3 regions of the Neobacillus sp. NPDC093182 genome follow, and region 1 is predicted to be linked to each of the others. Evidence: riboswitches for the same ligand, from Rfam matches in the RefSeq annotation. Region 1 holds a riboswitch; each other region holds the start of a gene.
What was found. A riboswitch is a leader RNA that binds a small molecule or an ion and turns the genes downstream of it on or off. The one in region 1 is predicted to bind thiamine pyrophosphate.

Region 1 (8,075 bases):
CAGCAAAACCAATGATAAAGTGTAGTATTTTTACAATATAGTGTAGAGCTTTATGATAAACCGTACAGTTTATACAATAAAGTGTACAGCTTCTACGAAAAACCGTACAGTTTATACAATAAAGTGTACAGCTTCTACGAAAAACCATACAGTTTCTACAAAAAAGCGTACAGGTTCTACAAATAAACCGTATCGTTCCAATAAAGGACATATTTAATTTAATACTTTTTTGTAAATAACAGGAAAATTCCTTCTCCTTCTCGAATATTTTTTAATGGCAGCTTAGAAGATTGTACGAAAACTTCTAAATTGAGAGGAGAAGGGTAATAATACACTAGATACGCCAAATACGGAAAATTTCACAGGGTCTTCTCCAGAACGCCAATTGGTAGCCAGTCAAATGCATCAGGCGTGGATAAACTTTGCGCGAAGCGGCAATCCAAATTCAGAAAGCCTTCCTGAATGGCCTCAGTATAATTTGAGCGACCGATCTACTATGATTTTTAATATAGAAAGTGCAGTAGAAAATGATCCAAACCGTAAGGAACGGATGATTTGGGAACAGGCAACAATGATGATGAAATCCTAAAAGAGTGCCAGGCACCATCTTATTAAAAGGATGGTGCCTGGCACTTTTTCGGGTGCCTTTTTAAAGATTTCACCACATTTATTTTCTATTTCATTATAATATTAAAATATTAGTTTCATCCTTTTACAGACTCAGTGAAAGGAACCTTAATACTTACCTGAGAGAATAGTAGATAAAGGAGAATTAAGTTGAAGAAGAGATTAACAAGAATAGGGATAGCAATTGTTTTAATTTTTATAATAGGAATGGGAATAGCCGGGAATTATTTCTATAATGTCGGCATCAATCGGAGCCAAGAAGGACCAGACCTGCACGGAGGAGGAAGCTCTGCGGCAGCTGCTAGTATTGAAGGGTCAGAAGAACAGCAGGCAAAGATAGCGGAGTTAATGAAATGGACGGAGCAGCAGCCATTTGAAATCGTTCAATTGAAATCATATGATGGCTTCAGGCTAAAAGGGCGCTTTTTGAAGAACCCTCATTCTAACGGCAAAGTGGTCATTTTGGCACATGGTTATAAGGGAAACAGCGAACAAATGCCAGGGATTACAAAGGATTACTATGATATGGGATATGATGTTTTAAAGCCTGATGCCAGAGGACATGGTATGAGTGAAGGGGACTATATCGGGTACGGCTGGCATGACCGGAAGGATTATGTCGATTGGATTGACTTTTTAATCAAAGAGAAAAAAGAGAATAGTATATTCCTCCACGGATTTTCAATGGGGGCCGCAACCGTCCTCATGACTTCCGGTGAAAATCTCCCTAAAGAAGTAAAAGGAATTATCGCAGACAGTGGTTATACAACCGTTAAGGCAGAGTTATCTCATCAATTAAAATATCTCTACCATCTTCCAGCCTTTCCGCTCATGGAAGTAACGAGTGTCATTACAAAAATTAGAGCGGGCTATACCTTTGATGAGGCGTCTGCATTAGAGAGCGTAAAGAAAAATAAACTTCCATTGTTTATTATTCATGGCGACCAGGATGAGCTCGTTCCAACTGAAATGGGAACTGAAATTTATGAAGCTGCTTCTAGTGAAAAAGACTTGTGGATTGTGAAAGGTGCAGGTCACACCGAGGCATATACGGTTGCTGAGGAAGAATATAAGAAAAGACTACAAAACTTTCTAGATCGTGCGATTCAAAAATAATTTAATAGGATTGTCGTGCCATAGCTCCCTTCATCAAGGGAGTTTTTCTTGTTTTTCCGGTTGACTGAAGTCATATATTTGCATATGGGTATTGGTCTAATCCTGGGACAATCAAGGTACATAGTATGAGATTGTGGTTATTTAGTGTGTGACAAATGACCAAATCATTAGTGAATGAAAATGTTGAAATATACAAATTAGGTGGGGGAATGTATGAAAATGAATGAAGAAAAACATTACCGGGATGATTTGTTGGAATGGTGTTATGCTGTTGAGGAAAATTGGGAAAGTATGAAACCGAGGTTTTCAAAACTATATGACATCGAAATCATAAAGGAATGGGAAGAATCTTGCCGCCAATTAAAAGCGAAGTTATGGGAAGAAAAAAATGCCGACATCGAGGACTATGAAACTGCAAAAAATTTATATGAACAATGGGAACTGCTTTATAGAGAATCAATTGCTTATCCGGAAGAGCTTGAAGTCCAATCTGAAAATCATGTGGAGATGGATGGACATATCCAAACAAATGAGGATGATTTACAACCAAACGCTCATCGTGAAGAGATCGAGAGTGAATCTGAACCATATATTGATTTGGAGGAACTAAACCAATACCGAGAAACTTTGTTGGAATGGTGTAATAACCTGTATTCCAATTGGAATAAAAGTAAACTGAGGTTATCAAACCTTGTTGATAACGAAATCTTAGAGATATGGGAAGGAATGTATTCCGAATTAAACGAAAGATTAAAGGAAGACCTGCCACTGGACTACGAAGACTATGAGACAGCTAATACATTGTATGAACAGTGGAAAAATCTTCTTGACGAATCGTATTCTAATCAAGAAGAGATTGAAGTTGGATGAGTAATTAAAGTACAGAAGTTCGCAAATTCTGATCAATCATAAGGGATAAATACAGAAAACTCCCTCCAAGCGTAGAAGGGAGTTTTCTTACGGATCCTAAATGGTGAGTATGAGTAAAAGAACAAATTTTGTATTTATGTGGCCTGTCCAGCTTTTTCATGTATTATTCATTTTTTAGTCGATCGAAAGAGGATTCACTGAAACCTTGAGGAGAAGAGATAATCGCGCCAGATTTTGGAACAATCTTGATGATTCCTTTTTTCTCTAATAGGTGATAGCTTTTGTTAACGGTATGCATGTTAACGCCAAGGTCAGATGCAAAAGCCCTCACTGAAGGCAGCGTTTGACCTGGTTGAATCAAACCTCGAGCGATTCCTTCGACAATTTGATTGGATATTTGCTCATAAATAGGAATGTCAGAGTCGGGTTCAATTCTAATCATCATTTTCTTTCCTTCCAAATCTGTTCTACATATAGTATAACACATCTGTTCTATATAAACTAGAACAAAAGAAATAGTATTTAAAATTGGATTAAAATAGAATCGAATTCACTTGAAACATTCCAATTATTGTATTAGAATTACGGTTGTACTCTGAATAATCAAATAAACTGAATAATTCAATTGCTAGGGGATCCCTTGATAAGGGCTGAGAATAAAGTAGTTACTTTTTAAACCCTCAAAACCTGAACAGGTTAGAACCTGCGTAGGAAAGTAGCGAATGTTTGTACTTGTTTGCATGTGAACAAATTTCAAACCAAACCACTTTTCTAATTTAGGAAAGTGGTTTTTTTATTGAAAAAAATGCTGATAGGATCGATACTATTTGATTTCTTTAAGGAGGTGTCTAAGGTTTTTAATTGGATTTAAGGAGAGATAAACGTGAAGCTAATGGCAGTAACAGATGATAGGCAATCAGTACGTGTTCTGGCATCTAAGATTATTGGGTTAATAGATAAGATCGATTTTGTCCAAATACGCGAAAAATCAAAAACAGTTCATGAAATCATCACCTTGCTACAGTATATGGAGGAGGGTGGTGTTGATAAAGATAAAATCATCCTAAATGACCGTTTGGATATTGCTTTGTTATTGGGTATCCAAAGTGTTCACTTACCAGAAAAAGGTCTTCCTGTAAAAATGGTTAAACAAAATTTTCCTCATATAAGGGTTGGACGCTCTGTTCATTCTTATGAGGGAGCAAAGATAGCGGAAAGAGATGGCGCGGACTATGTTTTATATGGTCATTGCTTTGAGACGAATAGTAAAAAAGGAAAGACTCCAAATGGGATTCAGCCTTTTCTCAAAATGAAAGAAGAGCTAAGGATTCCTATTTATGCTATTGGTGGTATTACATTAAATAAAATAGATACTTTGCAACAAGTGAAAGCAGATGGTATAGCGGTGATGTCAGGAATTTTTTCCGCAGAAGATCCATTCTCTTCAACAAAAAAGTATTATGAGGCGATAAAACATGAATCAAAAATTTGAAGTAGCCATAATTGGAGGCGGAATAATTGGTTGCTCAATTGCTTACTATTTAGCAAAGGAAAAGATGAATGCAGCATTGTTTGAAGGCAACCAAATAGGTTCGAAATCGACAAGTGCTGCAGGTGGAATGCTTGGCGCTCACTCTGAATGTGACGAGGATTTTGAGGTGTTTTTCCCATTTGCAAGAAGCAGTCAGAATGCCTATTCCCAACTTAAAGAAGAATTAAAACATGTGAGCGGTTTCGATATAGGGTACGGAAAAGGTGGGATTTTAAAGCTTGCTTATAATGAACCTGATACAAATGGGCTTCGGTCCATCTTATCTCAACCGACTGTAAAATGGCTCGATAAAGAGGCAGTATGGGAGATGGAACCAGATGTTTCTTCCAATCTATTAGGAGCAGCCTACATTGAAGAAGATGTCAATGTTATGCCAAATGCCGTTTGCCAGGCATTTGCCAAAAGTGCCCAAATGCTTGGGGCTTCTCTTTTCGAATTTTCCCCTGTACTAGATATTCAAAAGAAAGATCATAGCTTCTTGATCCAAACAGCAACAAGTCATGTTGAAGCTAAGCATGTTGTGGTTGCCAGCGGGGTTTGGAGTACAACATTTTTTAAACAGCTTGGGTTAGACCATCAATTGACTCCTGTAAAAGGGGAATGCCTTTCTGTAATTGATGAAAAAGCGACTTTAAAACATACAATCTTTCATGATCACTGCTATATTGTGCCGAGAAATAACGGAAGGCTTGTGATTGGAGCTACCATGATTGAGAATGACTGGAATGAAAGAGTTAGTCTCAGTGGGATTGAAACTATCATTGCGAAGGCAAAAACGATGCTTCCGACTGTTGCAGATATGAAAATGGATTCATTTTGGGCTGGACTACGTCCGCAAACATTTGATCAAAAACCATTCATCGGGCACCATCCTGAAGAAGAAGGGATATTATTTGCTACAGGGCATTATCGAAATGGAATCCTGCTTGCTCCTGCAACGGGGCAAATGATTCGTGATTTGATACTTAAAAGACAAATAAAAAGCGAATGGGTGGAGGCCTTTAAAATCGACCGCCATCAGCCATTGCTGTTAAGTAGGTGAAAAAATGTCCATTACATTAAATGGAAAGAGTGTTGACCTTCTAGAGGGAGTCAATACGGTGGAACAATTACTTTCCCACTATCATTTAGAAAACCGTATTGTCATAGTTGAGGTCAACAAGGAAATTGTCATGAAAGAAAACTATAAAACAATGAGTCTCTCGCATGGGGATGCCGTTGAAATTATTCATTTTGTAGGAGGAGGATGAAACATGTTAAAAATAGCCGATCGTACATTTCAATCAAGACTTTTATTAGGAACTGGTAAATATCCATCATTTGAAATTCAAAAAAAGGCGGTAGAAGTATCCGAAGCAGAAATTTTAACCTTTGCTGTTAGAAGAATGAATATTTTTTCAGATAAGCAGCCCAATTTTCTTGAACAACTAGATTTGTCTAAATATACGCTTCTTCCTAATACGGCTGGTGCCAAAACAGCTGAAGAGGCGGTGCGGATTGCGAAACTGGCAAAAGCTTCTGGATTATGTGACATGATTAAAGTAGAAGTAATTGGAGATGATCGAACACTTTTACCAGATCCTGTTGAAACATTAAAGGCCTCAGAAATATTATTGGAAGAAGGATTTATTGTTTTGCCTTATACATCCGATGATGTTGTATTAGCAAGACGTCTTGAAGAACTTGGGGTACACGCTGTTATGCCAGCTGCATCACCGATTGGTTCTGGTAAGGGAATTATCAATCCACTTTACTTAAAGTTTATTATTGAACAGTCTTCGATTCCGGTGATCATTGATGCGGGTATTGGTTCTCCTAAAGATGCAGCCTTTGCGATGGAGCTTGGTGCGGACGGAGTGTTACTAAATACGGCCGTTTCAGGTGCGAAAGATCCTGTTAAAATGGCTCAGGCAATGAATTTGGCAGTAACAGCAGGGAGATTAGGATTTGAAGCTGGAAGAATAGAAGAAAAGGAGTATGCGGTAGCGAGCAGTCCAACAACTGGGATGGTGACATCTTGACAAATCGGTATTCGAGACAAGAGTTATTTTTAGGTAGTAAGGCACAAGCCAAAATAAAAGAGGCAAGTGTAATCATCATTGGTGCAGGAGCTCTTGGATCTGCAAGTGCTGAAATGTTAGTAAGAGCCGGGATCGGGCGCCTGACGATCGTCGATCGAGATTATGTCGATCTGAGCAATTTACAAAGGCAACAATTATATACGGAAGAAGACGTAAAAAATCAATTACCAAAAGCCATTGCTGCCAAAACAAGACTCGAACAAATCAACAGCGAAATTATTATTAATAGTTTCGTTGAGGATGTTAACGGACTGAATATTGAAGAATTGATAAAAGATCATTCAGTGATCGTGGACGCAACTGATAATTTTGAAACTAGTTTAATTGTGAATGATGCAGCTGTGAAACATGGAATTCCGTTTCTATTTGGAGCATGTGTTGGAAGTTATGGACTTACATATCCGATTATTCCGGGAGAAACACCTTGTTTACACTGTTTATTAAATCATTTGCCAATGGATGGGATGACCTGTGATACCGTTGGCGTGATAAGTCCGATCGTTCAAATTACTGCGGCATTACAAGTTACACAAGTTTTACAGATTCTTTCAGGTGAAACACTTTCTCCGATGCTTCAATCCATGGATATTTGGAAAAATGAAAAAGCGGAGATCAATGTGACTCAGTTAAAAAACAAACTTTGTCCAACATGTGGAGAATATTCATCCCATCCTTTTTTATTGTTTGAAAACCAGATGAAAACAGATGTATTATGTGGAAGAGATGCTGTCCAACTTCGTCCAGGGCTGAGGCCGAAAACATATTCCCTCCCTCACTTGTTGGAGAGATTGGAGAATCACGTTACTAATCCTGTATTAAATGAATATTTGCTTTCATGTAAATTTGAGGATTATCGAATCGTTTTCTTTAAGGATGGCCGTGCGATTATTCACGGTACGAATGAAGCGAAAAAAGCGCGAACTATCTATAACCGATTCATTCAATTTTATTAGGATTTTGTTTAACGGTGGACCACAGAAACATTGAATGATAATGATAGACTAAGGTGATTCTAAAAAATAAAACCATACAGCTAAAAGAGAATTTTATACATGCTAAAACTTGTTTTATGGGTTTCTTAGTATTACCTTGGCTTTCATTATTCTTTTTAAACCATTCTGCTTTCCGTAGATATATGCGGTTGCCTGGTTTAGGGTTTTGTATCAGTATGCTTTAAAACCTAAGTGATTATTAATATGGTCACTTCCGACTTGAAAGATATATAGATGATGTGTTCAAATATCCTTTTCCTTTTTGAAATTATCAATGAATTCAGCTTTAAATACTTCTTTTAATAACTCTGAAAAATTAATTCATTTACCCATAAAATTACATTTGACTTTTTCAACTGTAAAAATTAATATTACAGTATAGCCATTGAGTTTAGCTCTCTAAATTTATTTGTAAATAACATGTTTTTATTGCCTCTTAACTGTAATACTTTTCATTACATTTAGGGTATTAAGCAATGGTTGGACGATAAAAAGGGAGTGTGTATAGGTATGGTAACTGTATTTACAACACCAAGTTGTGGATCTTGTCGAAAAACAAAGGCGTGGTTTGAGGAACATCAGATTGATTATATTGAAAGAAACATACTAGCTAATCCGCTTACGATCGATGAGATTAAATCGATTCTTCGCCTGACAGAAGAAGGGACGGACGAAATTATTTCAACGAACTCAAAAGTTTTTCAAGAATTGAATGTCGATATTGAATCTCTGCCGCTTAATGCATTATATAAATTAATAATCAACAACCCCAAAATGTTGCGACGGCCAATCATTATAGATGAAAAAAGATTACAAGTTGGATATAACGAGGACGAA
Region 2 (8,075 bases), on a different contig from region 1:
TTAAAAGCGATAGAGGCTTCCAAAGGAAATTCGCTGGAAAAACTATTATTTGGTCTTGGAATTCGCCACGTGGGTGCAAAAGCGGCGAAAACACTTGCTCAAAGCTTCGATACAATGGAAAAACTGGCTAATGCCAAAAAAGAAGACTTATTGGCGATCAATGAAATTGGTGATAAGATGGCAGATTCTATTGTTGCTTTTTTCGAGCAGGAAGAGGCTGAGGAACTGTTGAAGGAACTAGTTTCTGTCGGAGTCAATATGGAATATAAAGGTGCTAAACCGGTTTCTGTTGAGGAATCAGACAGCATTTTTGCTGGAAAGACAGTAGTTTTAACAGGGAAACTGGAGCAGCTCTCTCGAAATGAAGCCAAGGAGAAGATTGAAGCACTCGGAGGGAATGTATCAGGAAGCGTCAGCAAGAAAACGCACCTTGTTATTGCTGGCGAAGACGCTGGCTCAAAACTTACCAAGGCGCAGGAGCTGGGAATTGAAGTATGGGACGAGGAGAAGCTTGTACTAGAATTAAATAAATAAGAGGTGTATCGACGTGAGAAAACTCTCATTGCTCGCTCTTTCCCTTATCTTACTGCTTAGTGGATGTGCACCAAATTTTCAAAAGCAGGAGAACGTTGTCCAAACAAAAGAAGAGGCGGAAGAGAAAGCAATTATTCCGAAATATAATATTTCCGACAACTATTATCGGACGATTTTACCGTTCGAGCCTGGGGAAGCACGCGGTTTAATAGTTGGAAATATTAATACTAGATATGACATTAATGAATTTGAAACAGGATTGATGAGGATTGCTCAGCATCAATTTGACCCCAAAACCTATTTGTTCCGTGAAGGACAGGAGTTAAAGCGTAATACCGTGAGATTGTGGCTGAACCGCAAATTTACACCAGCTCAATTAACTGAAGAGGGTTTAAAGGAAAGTGAAAACATTGGTTTAAACCCGCTTATGGAAGACGGGGCAGATTTTAGGGAAGGGAATACTAACAGTCCTATTTACTTAGCCCATATCTTAGAACATAATTACCTGATTAAAGGAGAAAACGATACTGTAAAATTAGGCGGTGTCGTGATTGGATTGGCATTAAATTCCGTTCATTATTACCGTACAGCAGTGGGTGAACCTTATTTTGAGAGGGAAATCGATTTTGCTGAAATGGAACGGGAAGGAAAGAAGATTGCCGAGGAAGTCCTTAAGCGCCTGCGGGCCATGAAAAATCTAAAGGATGTTCCGATTACCATTGCTCTGTTTGAACAGCAAAGCAGGTCATCTGTGGTGCCTGGCACCTTTTTTACCTATACCAATGTCGATAAAGGAAGCTCAACCATTAATACCTGGGAGCCGGTGGCTGAAAAGTATTTCCTATTTCCATCTACAGAGGCACAAGAGGCACACCGTGATGACGTAACTGCATTTTTAAACTTTAAGCAGGATGTGGAGGAGTATTTTCCAAACTTTAATGGTGTAATTGGCCGCGCCTTTTATATTGGGGATCAATTTACTGATTTAGATATCACCATTCCGATTCAGTTCTATGGGAAATCTGAAGCCATTGGTTTTACTCAATATGTAACAGGGCTTGTCCTAGAGCATTTTCCAGATTATATATCCGTTTCGGTAAGTGTCACCTCTGTTGACGGACCTGAGGCATTAATCGTCCGCAAGGCAAATGAGGCTGAACCGTTTGTGCATATATATTAACCTGGCGAAAATTATCAAGACGTAACTTAAAAATTCTTTATAAATAAAGGACAATACATATTTTAGTATCACTAATATGTGTTGTCCTTTTGTTTATTTATTTGCACAGCACTCCACTTGTGGGCCAGTATTGTCGAAAAAATATCTAAAGGAATGTCCTTTTATTTAAGTAATTGAAGATAGACAACCTTGCCTCTTTTAAAAAGATAATAGTAAGGCAAGGTTTCTTTTAATATTTTTTTAGCCTTCCACTGCTAATAATATAAAACATTTACTTTATTACACTTGATACATGTTTCATAATATAGATTGATTTTAAAATGATGATCACAATTTTGTTGTATTTCTACTAAACGTTTTTCCAAAAAGGCAAGATGAATTTTCAACTGAGTAATTTCCTCTTCAATTTTTTGGATCTTCACCGAAATAGCCTCCCAAGAAAGTTATTGATAAATGTTACCCCCAGATTGTTTAAACTCTGTAGCTTTTTCCTTCATACCCTTTTCGATAGCTTCATTCGCCTCAAGCTTGTTTTCTTTCGCGTAATTACGAATATCTTGAGAAATTCTCATGCTGCAAAACTTCGGTCCACACATTGAACAGAAATGTGCCGTTTTTGCACCTTCTGCAGGTAACGTCTCATCATGATATTCCAAAGCTCGTTCAGGATCCAATGATAAATTAAACTGATCTCTCCAACGGAATTCAAAACGAGCTTTTGATAAGGCGTCATCTCTTTTGTGTGCACCTGGATGTCCTTTTGCTAAATCAGCAGCATGTGCAGCTATTTTATAAGTTATAACACCTTCACGTACATCATCTCGGTTTGGTAGACCTAAATGTTCTTTTGGTGTTACATAACAAAGCATAGCCGTACCAAACCAACCAATCATGGCTGCACCAATCGCGGATGTAATATGATCATAGCCAGGAGCTATGTCAGTTGTAAGTGGACCTAGAGTATAGAAAGGAGCTTCCTTACAAATCTCCAGTTGTTTGTCCATGTTTTCTTTTATAAGGTGCATAGGTACGTGTCCTGGACCTTCAACCATTACCTGTACATCATGCTCCCAAGCAATTTTTGTTAATTCTCCAAGAGTTTCTAATTCCGCAAATTGTGCTTCATCATTGGCATCCGCAATTGAACCAGGGCGTAGACCATCTCCTAAGGAGAATGAAACATCATAAGTTTTCATAATCTCACAGATTTCTTCAAAGTGAGTATATAAAAAGTTTTCTTTGTGGTGGTGAAGACACCATTGTGCCATAATAGATCCACCTCGAGATACAATACCTGTTAAACGCTTTGCTGTTAACGGAACATATCGCAAAAGAACACCAGCATGAATGGTGAAGTAATCCACGCCTTGCTCGGCTTGTTCAATTAAGGTATCACGATAAACCTCCCATGTTAGATCTTCGGCAACACCATTTACTTTTTCAAGCGCTTGGTAGATAGGAACGGTTCCTACAGGAACAGCCGAATTACGAATAATCCATTCCCTTGTGGTATGAATGTTTTTACCTGTTGATAGGTCCATAATATTATCAGCACCCCACCGTGTGGCCCATGTCATTTTTTCGACCTCTTCTTCGATGGATGATGAAACAGCAGAATTCCCAATATTTGCGTTGATTTTAACATGGAAATTACGTCCAATAATCATAGGCTCTGCCTCTGGATGATTGATATTAGAAGGAATAATTGCTCGCCCTTTTGCAACTTCTTCACGCACAAATTCAGGTTTCATATTTTCCCTTAATGCGATAAATTCCATCTCAGGAGTGATGATGCCCTTCCTTGCATAATGAAGCTGTGTGACGTTTCTTCCTTTTTTTGCACGTAATGGTTTACGCTTTAAACCCGGGAAAACATTATGATTAGCACGAGGATCTTTCTCATCCTTATATCCATTGTCTTCAGCCTTAATTTCTCTTCCTTCATATTCCTCAACATCTCCTCGTTCATGAATCCATGAGCTTCGAAGAGAAGGAAGACCTTTTGTAATATCAACTGAATAATCAGTATCCGTATATGGCCCACTTGTATCATAGACCCGAATTGGCGGATTTTCTTCTTCACCAAAGGTGCCTGTTGTCGGACTAAGTTCAATTTCACGCATTGGTACCTTGATATCGGGTCTTGAGCCTTCAACATAAACCTTTTTACTACCTGAAAAGCTAGACATGATGGAAATGCGTTTTTCGTTTAATGAAGTTGTTGACATAAAGTAAATCTCTCCCTGTTTTTAAAATTAAAGGTCGAGATCTAGAACAAAACGAGTGGATGAAAAGTAATGAAGTACATAAAAAAAGCCGAGTCCAAAAAGGATGGACCGGCTTTATATGTAGAAGTTTATTCAATACATGATGACTTTTTCTAACTTCCCCACGCTAGTATGATCTAGATCAGGTCCGAAGGGTCAAGAAACTTCAACGTGTTTCTCTCTCAGCCCACCTTATTGGACTCCCCTAGTTATTACTATTCAATTTGGTTTTAGTATACATGAGTCTTAAGTAAAATAAAAGGAACATTAAAAAAATAAAAAATATAAAAACCGTATCTACTTGGAAATAATATCCTCATCTGAGTATAGTAGGGTTAACCATACGCCAGGTTTTTTTTGCCAAAATATGCCTTAATGGCTATCCATTGATACGTGTAAAAGAAACATGTTAGAATGTACGAGGATGTAATGTTTTTTAATACATAGGAGGTTTTAAGACATGGTACAACCTTATAAGCATGAACCATTCACAGATTTTACAATTGAAGAAAACCGTCAGGCCTATCTTAACGGGATAAAGACAGTTGAGAGTTATTTAGGCAAAGATTACCCACTTGTAATCGGCGGAGAAAAAATTACAACAGAAGATAAAATCGTTTCTTATAATCCCTCAAATAAAGAAGAAATAATTGGAACCGTTTCAAAAGCTAGCAGAGATCTTGCGGAACAAGCAATGCAGGCAGCCGTTGAAGCGTTCAAAACTTGGAAAAAAGTGAAAGCAGAAGTACGTGCAGATGTATTATTTAAAGCAGCGACCATTATTCGCCGCCGTAAGCACGAGTTCTCTGCCCTTTTAACAAAGGAAGCAGGTAAACCATGGAAGGAAGCGGATGCAGATACTGCAGAAGCAATTGACTTTCTTGAATATTATGGCCGCCAAATGCTGGAACTTAAAGATGGTGTTCCCGTTAATAGCCGTCCAAACGAATTTAACCGTTATAACTATATTCCACTAGGTGTGGGAATCATCATCTCACCTTGGAATTTCCCATTAGCAATTATGGCTGGTACAACAGTAGCAGCGATTGTTACAGGTAATACCGTTTTATTAAAACCAGCTTCTACCACTCCAATTGTTGCAGCGAAATTCGTTGAAGTAATGGAAGAAGCAGGTCTGCCTAAAGGTGTATTAAACTTCGTACCAGGAAGCGGTGCTGAAGTGGGCGACTACTTAGTAGACCATAAAGATACTCGTTTCATCAGCTTCACAGGTTCACGCGACGTTGGACTTCGTATTTTCGAACGCTCTTCTAAAGTGAATCCAGGTCAAGTTTGGATGAAGCGTTTGATTGCTGAAATGGGCGGTAAAGATACGATTGTGGTTGACTCCGAAGCAGATTTAGAGCTGGCTGCACAATCAATCGTTGCAGGCGCATTTGGCTTCTCTGGTCAAAAATGTTCAGCATGTTCTCGTGCGGTAATCGTTGAGGATGTTTATGATACGGTTTTAAACCGTGTTGTTGAATTAACCAACCAATTAACTGTAGGTGACCCAACTGAGCAAGGAACTTTCATGGGACCAGTTACCGACAACAATGCTTTCAAGAAAATCATGGAATATGTTGAAATCGGCAAGCAAGAAGGAAGACTAATGACTGGCGGAGAAGGAGACAATTCAAAAGGCTATTTCATTCAACCGACTGTAATTGCAGACCTTTCTCCAGGTGCACGCATCATGCAGGAAGAGATTTTTGGTCCAGTAGTTGGTTTTACGAAGGCGAAGGATTTTACGGAAGCCATTGAAATTGCGAACAATACCGAGTATGGCTTAACAGGTGCGGTTATCACCACTAATCGTGAACACTTAGAGCAGGCTCGTGAAGACTTCCATGTTGGTAACCTATATTTCAACCGTTCATGTACGGGAGCAATTGTTGGCTATCAGCCGTTCGGCGGTTTCAACATGTCTGGAACGGACTCCAAAGCAGGCGGTCCTGACTACCTCTTGCTGCACATGCAAGCAAAGACTACATCTGAAATGTATTAATATCCAATTTTTCAAGCCCAATTCATATGAATTGGGCTTTTTTGATAGTGAAGTACTTGAACGAATGATAAAAGGTTTGTATTAATTGATGGATCAAATCAATTATGGCTGCATTATTTCCTCTTCATCTGCAATTAAAGGTGACGCGTATTCATTAATAAAAAGTATGTAGACCGGAAACAGAAGGCTAGACCCAAATATCAAAAGACTAAATCTTGGAAAAAGTGTAACTCCTGAACTAAGAGGAACTAAAACAGTGAAACAAGATAATAAAAGAATGAAATACGGTACCCACAGAATGAGTAACCAATAGCTGTTTTTTCTACCTAACTTCCATTTTTTTGTTAAGTAAATAAATAGTATTGTTGAAAGTAGAAGTCCAAGTACATTAATAACAGCAACAAGAATGTAAATATTATCCCATCTCCAGCCAGTTAAACTACTTATACGCGTTACATTTATTATGAGTTCAATTGCTATAAACAAAGCTAAAGCGTATAAGGCGCTAATAGTATTTATTTTTATGAAAAACTTCATCATAACCTCCGTAATTAAGAAACAGCATTGAACAACTCCGTGAAAAGTTCATTATTCAATTATACACCTTCTTAACAGAAATTCCTTTTTTATGACACTAGACTATTTACCATTTACTGGCTGATATCGGACCGATCTATTTTAATTTGACGGACGTTAACCAATGTTAACGTCCGACAACCAAGGTTATATTTTATAAAAATCTGCAATTGTAAAAGCGTTAGATATAATCATACATAGAAATTCGCTGGACTTTATTATTCTCATACATTTTTTCAACCACTTCTTGGTGGATAGCTTCTTCAATACTTATCTTTCGTTTTTCGACCATAATGGTAAAGAACAAAATATTGACGGTCATTGAAATCCCTCCTCTAATTAACCAATTATTAATGATAATTTCTCCCTAAACTTTTATAGGTATAGTATATATAGTGTGTGAACGAAAGAAATCGTGACTATGGAGTATTGTTTATTACTGCTTTAGTCTGATATATTTCTTCAAGTTTTGATGTATATAAACCTAGAATAGTCAGAGTCATTTACAACTCCCCCTTCAAAATATCTCTTTGATCTATAAACGTTTTGAATGCTGATCAAAGATACGGGGCAATAAATTAAATTGTTGTAAACAATGGTGCAGGTTCGTTGCACAAGTGTATTAATTAAATCGTTTAAGCAAAAAAGCATTTCCCTGTGTGACAGAGAAGTGCTTTTTCCGTATCTAAACTGAAATGAAAAATCATTTAACAATAATTTTATTATAATAATCGACATTTATTTATTGTAAAACAATAAATTATGTGTTAAAGTCAAATCGAGAATAAATAGGTAAGGTGCTATTTATAAAACAAGGTTCACCGATTCATATAAAATAGTTGTTTTGCTTTTGGGACTTCCTATCCTTGCTAAGTGAATCTCAAAAGTGATGAAGTAATTCATGGAGTAAAGATATTTTACATGGTGAACGAAAGGACGAAATGTCCAAATCTATCATTAACGGAGGAAAATATGAGTAACGAACCTATCATCAGCTTGAGTCATGTGACCAAACGGATTGGCCGAACTACCATCATCGACGATCTTACATTTGACGTACCGCAAGGCGAAATTTTCGGTTTTCTTGGTCCGAATGGGGCCGGTAAAACAACAACTATCCGCATGATCGTAGGTCTGATGTCAATCACGAAGGGCCAGATTGTGATTAAGGGTAAAAATATCAAAACTGAATTCGAGCAAGCAATCCGCCACGTCGGCGCTATCGTGGAAAGTCCAGAAATGTACAAGTATTTGAGCGGGTACCAAAACCTCGTTCACTACGCCCGAATGGTGCCTGGGGTAACCAAGGAACGGATTGACGAAGTGGTATCGCTAGTCAAGCTAGAAAACCGAATCCATGACAAAGTCAAAAAATACTCACTCGGCATGCGCCAGCGTCTCGGAGTCGCTCAAGCCCTGCTGCATCGGCCGTCCCTGCTCATTCTGGACGAACCGACAAACGGTCTTGACCCGGCTGGGATTCGTGAGCTGCGCGATTATTTGCGGCATT
Region 3 (8,075 bases), on a different contig from region 1:
CAAGGTTAAATAAGATGTTTTGTTTTTTCATTTTTTACTCCTTTTCAAGAATATATCTTTAACTATTATTCCACTATGAGTAAGTTAATATTACAGAAGATCCTGTAAACAAAATGATGATGCCGATTGTTTTATTAATTCTTGGATTAATCGTATTACTCATAAATTTTGGTTCATTGCTTTAAGCACCTAATCGGACTAGCTGCTTTATCTAATAGGGGTAATGGTGGTGGAATTGACGTGTTGGATGCTTCATTTGTGAACAAGGATTTCATCATTATTATCTAGTCAGAGAAAGTTGACAGCTTTACCATTCAGCCTAAAGGTGAAGAACTTCGGTTGTTGCTAATTGAGATTCCAACTGAAGTCGATTATTCTTTATATAGGAAACCAAGATAACCTTTAAAGGAGGTTGGGTGATGGAAGAACAAAGCAATCTGGATTTAAAATTGTTTCGTGTTTGGATGAAGGCTTCCAAAGCTGTTGTTGAAAATATTCGGAAGGATATTGAAAGTCATAAAATTAATAATGAAAATTTTATGATTCTTGAATTGCTTTACAGTAAAGGTCCTCATCCTGTCCAAAAAATTAGTGAGATACTATCAATTCCTAGTGGAAGTATCACATATGTTGTTGATAAGTTAGAAAAGAAAGGGCTTGTGGAAAGACAGCCAAACCCTAATGATAGAAGGGCTTCTAATGTCGTCCTAACAGAAGAAGGAAGAGCACTATTTGATGAGATTTTCCCAAAACACGTTGCAACCATTTCTCAAAATTTATCATTTATCTCGAATGAGGAAAAAGAACAGCTAATTGATTTATTAAAGAGAATTGGAATTGGTGCACAAAATTTGGAAAAATAAATTTAAAAAGCTATATAGGAATATAAAAAGATTGTGAATGATTGAAACTAACGGGGCGTTGATCCAAGAAGGATTAACGCTTATTTTTGTTGAACTTTATTGAACACACGGGACAGTTTTGGAATTAAAAAGAAGAACTAATAAAAACAAATATAAAGTAAAACTTTTAATTGAGTTAAACGTCTAAACATCAAGTTAAAAAATGGGGGGGAAGAATTTGTCTGATATAAGGGATAAAGAGGTTTTAGAGTGGTACGAACAGTTCCACGAATCAATATTTAAATATATAAATATGGTGATTCAAGATTATCAATCAGCTGAGGATTTAAGACACGAAACCTTTTTAAAGGCTTACGTTAATTATGAATCATTTAGGGGAAATTCCAATCCTAAAACTTGGTTGTTCAGTATCGCTCACAATATAACTGTTGACTACATTAGGAAACGAAGGCCATTAACCATTTTACAAGATGTACTTCTGTTTAAAAAAGATCTTAAGCCATTGCCGGAAGAAATAGTAGAGATCAAAGAAAACTCTCAGGAACTGTATAATGCTTTAGCTAAACTTAAGGGTTCTTACAGAGAAGTAATAATACTTAGAAAGATAAAAGAGTTCTCTATCGAAGAAACCTCAATCATTTTGGGATGGTCTGAAAGTAAAGTAAAGTCAACACTGTTTAGAGCAATCCAAGCTTTAGAAAAAAAGTTATTGAAGGAGGGGGTTCTAAATGAAAAAATTGTCTGAGCATAGCATATTAGATAATGAGCTGAATAAATTGGATTCAAATATTATTTGGAAAAAAGCCAATAGCAATGAATTAAAGCAAAAACTCATTACTGACATAAATAAACAATCATATAGGGCTAAATTTAACAGATTTATTGGGCACTCAGTTAGGATTGGGGCATTAGCTGCGGTATTATTTATTGGTTTTATATTTATTAGCCAGAAGGTTAGCGATGTGTCTTTAATTAATGCGGGGAATAATAAAGAAGAAATAAATCAACCTGAGTTACCTATACAGAAAAAGGATGAAACAATTGTTTATACGGCAGAAGAACAGAATTTAATTGAAAGCTATAATGCGAGTAAAAACCTCACTTTAACTGAAGAAGCAACCATTTCTTTGGATTCAATTGCTTCTATTTTAACTAAAATTGGGGAACCGGAGATAATAGCAAAAAAGGAAAAAGGAAAAGTTCTGGTCAATTTATTATATGCTGGAGATAAAGGTCTATCTATCCAAACAAATATTAATGAGCAAGGTTCAGAAAGACTTGCATATGAATCGTTAATAAAAGAGTATCCTAAATATTTGCCGATAACGAGCATTCATAATCATTCAGCTATCCTTATTTATTCAGAAAATCAAAAAACCCATTTGTGTATGTTAACGGATAAATTCATTTATGAAATTTCTGGTAGTAAAAATGCTGAAGACCAAATTAAAATTGCCAAACTGATCAATATTAAGAATTCTGGGGAAGGTGATTATCCTGTAATAGTTAAAGAAAATTCCGAGATTGTCAAAAGCGGAGAAAAAAGCAACACTATTAAAATTGTAAAATTGGGTGGGCAAACTGTTATAAGTGCAACTGTTTCACGAGTTGGCGATAGTATGTTAGATGTCAAGAAACCACACGTTTCTTATAATCAAGAAAACCCAAACGAACTTCAAACTTTAGTTGATGCTATCCAAAGAGCAGAAAAAAGAGTTGGTGTTTTTGATCTGGAATCTCCTGATTATCTTTTTATATTGACCTTTGAAGACAAAACAATAACAAAATACTCACTATGGGTAGGAAATGATGGTGGGTCTATTATGAACGAAAACGATACTCATACATTGTATAAACTACCAAAAGAATTAATTGATGATATAAACTTAATCGTCAAATAAAAACAGTAAAAAAACAATCGGTAATGATTTTCTGCCGATTGTTTTTATTTTATACTTAAGCTAACGAGTGCATTACTGGAAAAACGGTAATGCCTTTTACTTGTTCTACCAACCTAGCAGTTTAGCACTGCGTTTGCTTATTTAACTAAGCAGGTAATTTACACAAGATAATGAATAATATTGGATATATATTTTTTTAGGGGGGGAGTTAATGTTATTCAGAGAAATAACACCGAATGATGCTGGAAGTTTAATAAATTTACTTAAGCAGGTTGAAAGTGAGTCCAAATTTATGCTCTTCGAACCAGGAGAAAGAAAAATGAGTGGAGAAGAGCAGGCAAAAAGAATAGAAGTAATGAGAAAATCGGACAATTCGACCATTTTTATCGCAGAAGAGGATGAACAATTAATTGGGTACCTTATTGCGATGGGCGGTAATGCCACAAGAAACAAACATTCTGTATATATTGTTATTGGAATTTTAGCTCAATGGCGAGGGCTTGGAATAGGAACAATACTATTTGAACAATTAGAGAAGTGGGCAAAAGAACACAATGTTCATCGTTTAGAATTAACCGTAGTAACTCAAAATCAAGCAGGATTACAGTTATATAAAAAAATGGGATTTGAAATTGAAGGAACAAAAAGACAATCGCTCTACATAGACGGCAAATTTGTTGATGAATTCTATATGTCTAAACTTTTATAAAAAAATCTACTTCAACTCCCTCAGTTTAATACGTATCTACAGGAATGCTAACGTGGTGCGTTGTCGAAGAAGGGCAATAACTTTTCTTGTTCCGCTAACTGTGCAGTTTAGTTCAACAAGAAAACAGGGATTATTAGGTATTTTGTCGAATTAGTTTCACTAACGATTAAATGAGGTGGACTATATTATGGAATTTATAATAGATAATGAATGTTTTAACAAAGCAATTTCAGATGTTAATAAAGCAGTATCTTTAAGGACACCTTTCCCTATTTTGTCAGGTATAAAGATAATTGCTAATAATAATTGCTTAATCCTTATCGGAAGCAACTCTGATATTGTTATTGAAAAAGTGATTCCTTTAACAATTGATGGAGTAAAAGTATTGCAAGTTTATGAGGCAGGTAGTGTTGTTATTTCTGCAAAATATTTAAGCGAAATTGTTAAGAAATTACCAGCTAAAGTTCATTTAAAAGTAAATGAAAAACAATTAGTTACTATTCAGTCCGATGAAATTGTAACTAATCTGTACGGATTTAATTCTGAAGAGTACCCAAAGCTTCCTGAAATTGACGAAACTATTTGCATTAAAATCCCCAGTATTGAATTAATAGAAATTATTAAACAAACTGCGTTTGCTGTCTCAAAGAGTGAGTCTAGACCTGCTCTGACAGGAGTAAATATGTCATTTAAAGATAACCACCTTTCGTGTGTTGCAACAAATTCCCATCGCTTAGCGTTAAGAGAGCTTGAAATAAAATCAAATATAAATGGTTCATTCATAGTTCCAAGTACAAGCCTAAATGAGCTAACCAAGTTAATAAATAATGATAGTGGTGTAATACATATATTTATTACGGAAAGCTATATGGTATTTAAATCAAATACTATCTCACTTTTTTCAAGGCTAATTGAAGGTAATTATCCTAATATTTCAGGATTATTGCCGAATAATTCAAAGACAATAATTACTCTCGATACAAATCAACTATTAAAAGGTATTGATAGAGCTTGTCTTTTGGCAAGTGAATGGAAAAATAACAATGTACACTTAGAAATCAAAGATGGTAAAAAAATAAGAATTTCCTCTAACTCATCAGAAATAGGGAAAATAGAAGAAACTCAAAACATTAAGGCGATTAACGGTGAAACCGATTTAAGTATTTCACTTGATGGCAATTTTTTAATGGATGCCTTAAAGGCAATAAAAGAAAAAGAGATAAGATTGAGTTTTAGTGGTTCAATGAGACCAGTATTAATAGAACCTATTGAAAATTCTTCTTATCTTCATCTAATTTCACCTGTGCGTTCATATTAAATAACCCATTCTTATTACACTAAGTGCAAGATTTAAAGGTACTGCTGCCATTCCTAAGCAGCTTTTTCTTGTTGAGCGAACGGGGCAGTTTAGTAAAAGAAGGATATATTATTGATCATTTAAACTATAGGGTGCTTTAGTCAAATAAGGTTTAGGTACTTCTAATAAAGAAACTCGCCAATTTTACTAAGGCGAGTACTGCTTTTTTATATACCCATGAAGATGTCAAAATGTCTACCATTTTGGCACTTATTTTCGAAAAGCACCTAAAATGAACCCATTAGACTGATTCTACAAGCTTTTATTTTTGAGTACTAAAGAAATAAATTCACCGTAACTATCTAGATGAAAATCTGCTTCGATGTTGCGATTTTGAAATGCAATGGTTTTAATCCCTAATTGTCTTGCTGGAAGTAAATCTAATTCCCGGTCACCCACCACCAAATCGATGTCATATTTTTCCAAGACAAATTCATAAGAAGAAGGGTGGGGTTTTCTGTGGAATCCTTGTTCCTCTACCGAAACAATCTCTTTAAAGTATTTTGTTAATCCATATTTATTAAGTAGATTTTCGGCAGATTCCCTGTCACGATGGGTCACAATAATATTGTTTTCAACGGCTGCTAAAACTTCTTCTAAATGTTCAAAAGGCTTACTGTCTTTAGAATATTTTATATCCAGTTGTTTATATTCGGCACGTCGGTCTTCATCAATCCCAAAATGTTTAAAGGCCGTTTTTGAATCGACTTTCAGCCATCGTAATACTTCATCACGATCAAGGTCACGCTGACTTAATTTAACAAAACCTTCGACCAGTGCCGGATATGTATCAAAAAGTGTTCCATCAAAATCCCATAATATGTTCATCTTTTATTCCCTCATTTCGAACTTTTTGTAAAATAACACTGAAAAATATTACTTTATCATTATCTTTTGCATAACACCAGTAATCATCTGGATGGATCAAAAAACTTTACATATCGAAAATTGTAGACTATTATAAGAAATAATTACATACGATGTTACCTACTAGGGGTGCCCCAATACGGGCTGAGAGAAAAACGTACGTTTTTTAACCCTTTGGACCTGATCTGGATGATACCAGCGTAGGAAAGTAGCCAAGTGAAATTACCTTTTTCTCTAACTATTAAGCCAGGTCCTATTATAACGGATCTGGCTTTTTTATGTTTAGAAGACTAATAGGTTAATGAATGAAGATGGGGGTGCTGTGATGAATCATCACGATGTAAGTTCTATTTTACAAAGGGTAAGAGATGAAAACCCGCTCGTACATAATATTACCAATGTAGTGGTCACCAATTTTACCGCAAATGGTCTTTTAGCACTTGGAGCTTCACCGGTGATGGCTTATGCTCCGGAAGAAGTGGCAGATATGGTGAGAATTTCACGTGCGCTAGTTCTAAATATCGGGACATTAAACAAGGACGTGGTCAGCTCGATGATCTTAGCTGGAAAAACAGCCAATGAGCTGGGAGTTCCGGTGATATTCGACCCCGTTGGTGCAGGAGCTACGCTGTTCCGTACGGAAATGGCACAAAAGATAATCGAAGAAGTGAAGGTATCTGTTATTCGCGGAAATGCTGCAGAAGTCGCCAATGTTCTAGGCGAAAAGTGGGAGATCAAGGGCGTGGATGGCGGTGCACATCAGGGAAGTAATGTCGAATTGGCTGTCACCGCGGCGCAAAAGCTGCATACCACTGTCGTGATTACCGGGAAAGACGATGTACTGACAGATGGGGAGACGACGTATTTGGTCTCCAATGGTCACCCTCTGTTAACAAAAGTGACAGGAACAGGCTGTCTGTTAACCTCTGTCATTGGAGCCTTTGCTGGAGTGGAAAAGGACTTACTGCTTGCTGGGTTGTCTGCGCTAACCTTTTATGGAATCGCAGCGGAAAAAGCATTCGAAAAAGCGGGTGATTTGGGACCTGGCAGCTTCCAAATTGAATTTTTAAATCAACTATCACACGTTTCTTCAGAGGATATTCAACAATTAGCGTCATTCAAACAAGTATAAGGAGTGTACATCATGAAAAAAGCATTAACGATTGCTGGGTCTGATAGCGGCGGCGGTGCAGGAATTCAGGCAGATTTAAAGACTTTTCAAGAGTTAGAGGTTTTCGGGATGTCAGCACTGACAGCCGTTACTGCCCAAAATACTTTGGGGGTTCAAGCTGTCTATCCGATGACTGCTGAGGCAGTTAGTAAACAAATACAATCGATTGGCGAAGATATGGGTGCAGACGCCGTTAAAACAGGAATGCTGTTTAATGCAGAAATCATTAAAGCTGTTTCTGAGCAAATAGAACACTACAACTGGCAAAATGTCGTGGTTGATCCCGTGATGATTGCAAAGGGCGGGGCGTCCCTGCTCCAATTGGAGGCCATTTCGGCATTGAAAAAGTATTTGTTACCACTGGCGATGGTGATTACACCTAATATTCCTGAAGCGGAAGTTTTAACAGGGATCTCGATTCGAACAGATGAAGATAAAGAGGAAGCGGCTAAATATCTTTATAATTTAGGAGTTAAACATGTGGTCGTAAAAGGCGGGCATGATGAAGACCGTAATGTGTCGGTAGATCTATTATATGATGGGATGGAATTTAAGACCTTTACGAGTAAAAGAATTCCTACAAAGAATACTCACGGAACAGGATGTACGTTTTCAGCGGCTGTTACCGCAGAACTAGCCAAAGGTTTAAGCGTTTATGAAGCTGTATCAAAAGCGAAGCATTTTATCCAGGCTGCCATAGAAGATCAGCTGCTGATTGGTCAAGGTCATGGACCAACCAATCATTGGGCATATCGAAAAAGAATGGTGGCGATGAGGTAGGTGACCAGCATGAATATTCGCAATAGTGATTCAATAAAAGAGGCATTGAAAGTTTACTTTATCATGGGCAGTCCCAACTGCAAGGACAATCCAGCGTGCGTGTTACAAGAAGCGATGGAAGGGGGAATTACCCTTTTTCAATTTCGCGAAAAAGGTACCGGAGCTTTAACAGGGAATGCAAAAGTTGAACTGGCCAAAGAACTTCAGCAAAAATGCAGAGAGCACCAGATACCTTTTATTGTGAATGACGATATCGATTTGGCTATTGCACTTAACGCGGACGGTGTTCATATCGGACAGGAAGATGAGCCGCCAGCGGAAGTCAGAAAGAAGATTGGCCATGATAAAATCATTGGAGTTTCTGTACATAGTTATGATGAGGCCATTACCGCGTTGGAGGGAGGAGCCGATTACTTTGGAATCGGCC

Region 2: another riboswitch for thiamine pyrophosphate. It lies ahead of thiC (phosphomethylpyrimidine synthase ThiC); the one in region 1 lies ahead of ACIQAA_RS14470 (thiamine phosphate synthase).
Region 3: another riboswitch for thiamine pyrophosphate. It lies ahead of thiM (hydroxyethylthiazole kinase); the one in region 1 lies ahead of ACIQAA_RS14470 (thiamine phosphate synthase).

Annotation. Positions count from the first base shown of each region.
Region 1 covers NZ_JBIVOI010000007.1:145,015-153,089, reverse strand. The annotation lists gene ACIQAA_RS14495 (YwaF family protein) at 1-15, shown strand, start outside; partial or broken gene ACIQAA_RS14490 (carboxylesterase family protein) at 356-589, shown strand; gene ACIQAA_RS14485 (alpha/beta hydrolase) at 778-1,743, shown strand; gene ACIQAA_RS14480 (hypothetical protein) at 1,957-2,613, shown strand; partial or broken gene ACIQAA_RS14475 (GntR family transcriptional regulator) at 2,816-3,058, opposite strand; TPP riboswitch at 3,234-3,344, shown strand; gene ACIQAA_RS14470 (thiamine phosphate synthase) at 3,506-4,105, shown strand; gene thiO (glycine oxidase ThiO) at 4,089-5,207, shown strand; gene thiS (sulfur carrier protein ThiS) at 5,212-5,415, shown strand; gene ACIQAA_RS14455 (thiazole synthase) at 5,419-6,186, shown strand; gene ACIQAA_RS14450 (ThiF family adenylyltransferase) at 6,183-7,199, shown strand; gene spxA (transcriptional regulator SpxA) at 7,749-8,075, shown strand, end outside.
Region 2 covers NZ_JBIVOI010000024.1:30,313-38,387, reverse strand. The annotation lists gene ligA (NAD-dependent DNA ligase LigA) at 1-534, shown strand, start outside; gene ACIQAA_RS29665 (CamS family sex pheromone protein) at 548-1,714, shown strand; gene thiC (phosphomethylpyrimidine synthase ThiC) at 2,158-3,942, opposite strand; TPP riboswitch at 4,084-4,198, opposite strand; gene pruA (L-glutamate gamma-semialdehyde dehydrogenase) at 4,442-5,989, shown strand; gene ACIQAA_RS29650 (YrzI family small protein) at 6,747-6,887, opposite strand; gene ACIQAA_RS29645 (ABC transporter ATP-binding protein) at 7,538-8,075, shown strand, end outside.
Region 3 covers NZ_JBIVOI010000010.1:89,055-97,129, reverse strand. The annotation lists gene ACIQAA_RS18530 (HAD family hydrolase) at 1-31, opposite strand, end outside; gene ACIQAA_RS18525 (MarR family winged helix-turn-helix transcriptional regulator) at 417-863, shown strand; gene ACIQAA_RS18520 (RNA polymerase sigma factor) at 1,081-1,608, shown strand; gene ACIQAA_RS18515 (YhfM domain-containing protein) at 1,592-2,764, shown strand; gene ACIQAA_RS18510 (GNAT family N-acetyltransferase) at 2,976-3,473, shown strand; gene dnaN (DNA polymerase III subunit beta) at 3,661-4,791, shown strand; gene ACIQAA_RS18500 (HAD-IA family hydrolase) at 5,083-5,658, opposite strand; TPP riboswitch at 5,813-5,921, shown strand; gene thiM (hydroxyethylthiazole kinase) at 6,023-6,829, shown strand; gene thiD (bifunctional hydroxymethylpyrimidine kinase/phosphomethylpyrimidine kinase) at 6,842-7,648, shown strand; gene thiE (thiamine phosphate synthase) at 7,658-8,075, shown strand, end outside.